Acidicapsa acidisoli: one gene and its partner. The protein of the gene in region 2 interacts with the protein of the main gene of each other region in a pairwise test. Links are inferred from orthologs where the notes say so. Each region holds a gene or a part of one and is shown on either strand. Other genes may lie near its edges.

Evidence for each region. Proteins that work in one complex are often made in the same cells at the same time.
Region 1: the proteins of OHL23_RS20190 (region 2) and OHL23_RS19205 interact in binary tests that used the Escherichia coli proteins (3 or more experiments, as listed by UniProt). The link is inferred for Acidicapsa acidisoli from one-to-one orthologs.

The regions. Positions count from the first base shown.
Region 1 is NZ_JAGSYI010000003.1:336,522-339,642, reverse strand. What follows is about bases 59-3,106. They hold OHL23_RS19205 (PBP1A family penicillin-binding protein), read right to left. Parts: upstream 2,766-3,106; coding sequence 351-2,765; downstream 59-350. Other genes in these bases: OHL23_RS19200 (proline--tRNA ligase), read right to left, coding at 2,968-3,106; OHL23_RS19210 (hypothetical protein), read left to right, coding at 59-347. Outside these bases: more of OHL23_RS19210, read left to right, coding at 1-58; more of OHL23_RS19200, read right to left, coding at 3,107-3,121. UniProt on the Escherichia coli protein: Cell wall formation. Synthesis of cross-linked peptidoglycan from the lipid intermediates.
Region 2 is NZ_JAGSYI010000003.1:565,553-568,583, reverse strand. The notes cover bases 74-3,031. They hold OHL23_RS20190 (penicillin-binding protein), read left to right. Parts: upstream 74-409; coding sequence 410-2,653; downstream 2,654-3,031. Other genes in these bases: OHL23_RS20185 (UDP-N-acetylmuramoyl-L-alanyl-D-glutamate--2,6-diaminopimelate ligase), read left to right, coding at 2,697-3,031; OHL23_RS20195 (cell division protein FtsL), read left to right, coding at 74-301. In the rest of the region: more of OHL23_RS20195, read left to right, coding at 1-73. UniProt on the Escherichia coli protein: Essential cell division protein that catalyzes cross-linking of the peptidoglycan cell wall at the division septum. Required for localization of FtsN.

The sequences.
Region 1 (3,121 bases), 230 kb from region 2 along the record:
CGCTATTCGACGCAGTTGAGAAACTTGGTGTAAAGACTATCGAAGGCTTTGTTGCGGAGGGCACGCGCCGCAGCTATACCGTTCCGGCGGGACTGGATCACAACAGCCAACCCATTTTAGTGGTTCACGAGGTTTGGTATTCCCCGGAACTTAAACTTGTGATCCTCGAAACCAATGATGATCCGCGCAGCGGAACGACGCGCAATGAATTGATACAGATCGTTCGCGGAGAGCCGGACGTTTCGCAGTACCAACCCCCGCGGGCTACATCGTTCATGAACTGCGATTGCCGTAGTGTTATAACGCAGCCGCGCCAGCCTCGGCCACGGCATGATCCTGATCGCTAGCAGCTAAGGCTTCTTCTCCCCCAGCCCAAATATCCTCTGAAGAAAATTCCGCTTGTCCGTATTCGGATGCGAACAGGTCTGCGCCGGCACCGTCCCATCCAGAAACGCCGCCGTATATGTATCGCTCTCACACGTTGAGTCCGCTGGCAGGTTGGTAGTTTTGTCGACCTGCACCAGTTGCACGCCCTCCGGCGCATTGAACTCATGCGTATCCGAGTACTGCGGCAGGGCGACCGCTTTCTTCATGAACTCGGCCCAGATCGGCGCTGCCGCATCTGCACCCTGAATCTTGATGTCGGTGTAATCGTCGTTGCCCACCCACACGATGCACAACAGGTTGCTTGTATAGCCCGCGAACCAGGCATCATGGCTAGTGCCCGTCTTACCCGCAGCCGGAGCAGTGAATCCACGCGCCCGTACCGGGAATCCAGTGCCGTGGTTGATCACGTTCTCCAGCATGTTGGTGGTGAGATACGCGACTCGCGGATCAAGAATTTGCTTCGAAGTCGGCGAGTAATCCGTGATTACATCCCCCGACGGAGTACGCACACTCGCCACCATCCACGGCTCGAGTTTCAGCCCGCCATTGGCAAAAATCGTGTACGCCCCGGCCATCTCCAGCGGAGTAGCATCATAAGCTCCAATCGCCATCGCCGGCGTCCCGCGCGCGCTCTTCACTCCCGCGGACCTGGCCAGCGCCGCCACCTGGTCAAAGCCCACCAGAGAAGCCAGTCCAATCGTCGCGTTGTTCAGCGACTTCTGCAGCGCAAACCGCGCCGTCACCTGCTCGTGATATTCACCCTCGAAGTTGCGCGGAGTGTACTCCTGATTACCCACATCGTACGTAGTCTGTTCGTCGCTCAACATCGTAATCGGCGAAAAAAGCTCGTCATGCCCCGGCAACTGCGTTCCCGCAACCGCCGTGTTAAATGCTGCCGCGTAGACAAACGGCTTAAAGATCGATCCCGTCGGCCGGGCCGAAATCGCATGATTCAACTGGCTCAATCCATAGCTGCGCCCGCCCACCAGCGCGAGCACCTGGCCCGTATGCGGATTGAGCGCCACTAGCGCCACTTGCGGATACGTATGCGGCTCTGTCGTTTCTTCCGGCTTGCCATTTTTTCCGCGATGTCGCCGCGCGTAGAGCTTGTCCACCTGCTCGTCGACCACATGAACCGTGTTCTCAACCGCCGAGGTCGCCGCCCGCTGCAAGTCAGGATCGAGCGAAGTGTAAATATGCAATCCCTCGCGATTAAAGTCCCGCTCGCCCAGCTTCTGATTCAACTGATCCCGAACGAGGTCGACAAAGTACGGCGCGTCGCTCGCATCCACGCTCTGCTGCGAAAGATGCAGCGGTTCATCCTTGGCCCGCTCCGCCTGCTCCTTGGTGATCGCTCCCGTCTCCACCATCGAGTCGAGCACCAGGTTGCGCCGCTCCATCACCCGCTCGGGGTGCCGATAAGGATTGAAGTAATTCGGCCGCTGAATAATCCCGGCCAGCATCGCGCTTTCGGCCAGGTTCAGCTCCTTCACATCCTTGCCAAAATATGCCTGCGAAGCCTCGCCAAAACCATTGATCGCAAAACTGCCCTGTTGTCCCAGGTTGATCTGGTTGGCGTACATCTCAAAGATCTGTTTTTTTGAAAAACGATGCTCAAGCTGGAAGGTAATGACAATCTCGATCAGCTTGCGCTTAATCCGCTTCTCGGGAGAAAGGAAGAACCCGCGCGCCAGTTGCATCGTCAGCGTCGAGCTGCCCTCTTTGTACCTGCCTGAACGAACATCGCGCGTCGCGGCCACAAAAAAACGCCAGAAATTCACGCCATTGTGCTCAAAAAACTGCCGGTCCTCAATGGCCAGCACCGCGTGCACCAGGTTCTGAGGAATCTCGTCGTAGGTGATCAGCCGCCGCTTGGTCCGGTTTGCGCCTTCGCTCAGTCCAGTAATCAACAGCGGTTCAAGCTCATAGCTCGACAGGGCCTGCCCGCGATCGTCTGTGAGCGACTGCACCACCCCATTGTCAAAGTGGATCGTCGCTCCATCCTGCGCGTGGTAGCTCTGCGGCCCAGGATGTACCGTCACGCTATTTGCCGTCTCCGTGAATGTCCCCAGCGGAGAATCCTTGGCCGTGCCATCCCCCGTGTATCCCGCGGAGCGCAGCTCATTGACAATCGCCGCCCGGCTCAGCTTCTGGCCCGGCCGTACCTCACGCGGAGCCGCGTAAATCTTCGCCGTGGTAGCAAACAGCGGCTGCTTCAGCCGCGCATCCACAATCCCCTGATAGCGAAAGTAGTAATACCCACCCACCGCGAAGACAAAAAGCGCAACCAGGGCTACGCAAGCCAAAGCAGCCCGCAAGATCAGACTGCTCCATCCCTGCCGCGTGGTCGGTCTCGCGATCCGGACTTTTAATGCCATTCCAAATGCCTCCGCGGCATCACCCTGGAAAATCCGGGTGCTCCACATCTCGATTCTGAGATGTGGGCTTCCACCGAATTATGCACACCAGGAGAGCTTGTCATCCTGAGCAAAGCGAAGAATCTGATTCTACGAATCTGCTCAGACTCTTGCTTTTCTTTCTGTCATTCCCGCGAGGGAATCTGCTTCTTCTTCGTCTTTCTTACCCAATCAGCCCCTTCAACCGCCCCACAAGCTCTCCGATCAGCACGTCCTCACTACCCGGAACCGCCCGCGTCACCAGCTCCACCTTGCCTTCAACCGCCTTCTTGCCCACATTCACGCGATACGGAATTCCGACAAGATCGGCATCCTTG
Region 2 (3,031 bases):
GTTCTCGCTCATCATGTTCTACGGTTTGCAGCATTTCAGCTCCATCGAAATTGGCTACAACGTCGAAGCCAAGAAGCAGCAGGTTGAGGCTCTGCGCGAACAGAACCGGCAGCTTCGCCTGGCCGAAGCGCAGCTTTCGCAGCCCCGCCGCATCGACGCCATGGCTCGGCAGATGGGCCTCGTCGAATTGCAGCCGAATCAGGTGGTGCGCGTAACCGATCGCTTCGATGCAGGTACTCCTGCTCTGGCGCAGGTTTCTCCTTCCGCCGGAGTTCTGCCGCTTTCGGGCGCAACTCGATAAGGCTGCGCGGCGCCTCAACCTTAGGGACCGCTGTTCGGAGTACCCTGCGTGAACCAGTTCAACCCACTCAATCCCAGAGCCAATCGAAGCAGAGGCGCGCAAACCGCGATGCCTCTGCTTCGACTGCGTTATTGGCTGGTGTGCCTGGGATTTCTGATCTGGGTCTCGCTGATCGTCGCGAAGCTCTTCTGGCTGCAGGTCGTTCGCCACAAGGAATTCGTTGAAAAGGCCCAGAAACAACAGCAGCACACCTTTGAAGTAGCTCCGCGTCGCGGTGTACTCTATGACCGCAATCTGCGCGAACTGGCCATGACCGTGCAGGCCGACTCCGTCTTTGCGGTGCCCTCTGAGATCGAAGACAAGAAAGCCACAGTCCATGCACTAGCGCAGATCGTGCATACGAGCGCCGAAGATACATGGACCAGCGAAGATCAGATCGCCGAACGCGTCAACGCCTCGCGAGGCTTCGCCTGGATCGCCCGCCGCCTGAGCCCTGAAACCGCTGCGAAAGTGAAGGCTCTCAATCTCAAAGGCATCTACTTCCAAAAAGAATTTCAGCGCTTCTATCCCGACAGCGAAATCGCAGCGCAGGTGCTTGGTTATGTGGGCGTGGACGACAACGGCCTCGGCGGCATGGAGCAGAAATTCGATAGCCGCCTGCACGGCCAGCCCGGCCGCATGTACGCGGCAATGGATGCGCGCCGCCATGTAATGGGGTCCACGGAACGCGAACCCGAGCCGGGCGCGAATCTGGTCCTGACGATTGACGAAAACATCCAGTTCATCGCCGAAAGAGCTCTCGATGCGGCGATGCAGCGCACTCGTGCTGACAATGGTACGGTAGTGGTTCAAGATGTGCACACCGGGCAGATTCTTGCGCTCGCCATTCGCCCCACCTTCAATCCAAATGACTTTCGCCACACCACGCCCGCGTTGCTTCGCGACCACGCGGTGAGCGATGTCTACGAGCCCGGCTCGACATTCAAGCTCGTAACCTATGCCTCCGCCATCGATCAGGGCATCGTCAAGCCGGACGACAAGATCGACTGCCAGGGAGGCGCGATCACCTTCAACGGACGCACCATCCACGACGACAAATCCGATCATTACGGCGTGATCACAGTGCATGAAGCGCTGGAGCACTCCAGCGACGTGGCCGCCGTGAAACTCGCGCTGCGGATGGGACCGGAACACTTCTACGACTACATCCGCAACTTTGGCTTCGGTTCAAAAACCGGGCTGGAATTGCCCGGCGAGACGCGCGGCCTGCTGCGTCCCCCGGCGCGGTGGGGAGCCACGTCGATAGGCTCCATTGCGATCGGTCAGGAAGTCGCCGTAACGCCCGTGCAACTCGTCTCGATGGTCTCCACAATCGCCAACGGGGGAGTCTATCTTCCGCCGCATGTGGTGCTGAACACGCAAGACCCAAACTCGCAGAACAGCGGCCATGCTGCGGGCCAGCAGAATACGCAGCTCGTCGCGCTACCCTTCCACGCAGGCGAGGAGTTGCCCAATCCATTGCCGCAAGGGGCGCATCGCGTCATCAGCACAATGTCCGCCGCCGAGATGCGCAAGATGATGGAAGGCGTAGTGCTTTACGGCACCGGCAAGCAGGCTCAGTTGAACGGATACTCTTCCGGCGGCAAAACGGGCACGGCACAGAAGATCGACCCGGCGACACACACCTATTCGAAGACCATGCATATCGCGTCCTTTGCAGGCATCGCGCCGGTCAACTCGCCGGTAATCGCGGTTGCAGTGGTTCTGGATAATCCCAAGGGCGGAGGAATCTCCTATTACGGCGGCGCGGCATCGGCTCCGGTCTTCGCACAGGTCGCACAGGACACGCTCGAATATCTGGGCGTCCCGCACGACATCGAGGTGCGCCCGAACCATGCACCGGCTAAAAATCTCACAGCTCATGATGCGGAGCCGGAGCAGGAGCACACGGGCGATGTGAACGCGCTGCTGTCGGCGGTCAACGATCTGCCCGCGGACGATCCTTTGCGCCAGGCAGTGAGCAACGCGCGCACGCCCGCCACCACAAAGGACAGTGACAAGAAGACCGCAAGCATCGTTGTTTCAACGAAGACCAAATCCGCCGAACCGCAACCGGCCACAAATGCAAACCCATCGCCGACACCCACTGTCGTCGCAGTTTCCTTGCCTGCGGGCAAAACGATCAAAGTACCCTCGCTGATCGGAATGCCGGTTCGTCAGGTGGTGGAGCAAGTAGCAACGGCTGGGCTGAATCTGCAGGTCGAGGGCCGCGGACTGGTGCGTTCACAGGAACCGGCTGCGGGCAGCCAGGTGCAGCCCGGCGCGCAGATTGTTGTACACTGCGCGCGCTGACCGGCGCACTCACCGAATCCCAGACGATAGAATCGAATCCGGAATGCAATGGAATGAACTGATTCGCGACGTAACTGCTATTTCACGCGGTCCAATCTCCGCTGAAAACGCAATTTCTGAGATCACAATCACTGGTATCGAATACGACTCACGTCGCGTGGGAGCCAGATCAGTCTTCGTCGCCATGCGCGGCGGCACGACCGACGGTAATCTCTACATCGACACAGCAATTCGGCAAGGCGCAGCAGGAATCGTTACCGATTCGCCGGAAGCCTTTGCGCAGCTTGCCGCCGATGATCCTAAAACGCCGCGCCTGCTGGTCGAGCATGGCCGCCCAGCGCTGGCGCAGCTTGCATCGGCCTTCTTTGAACATCCCGA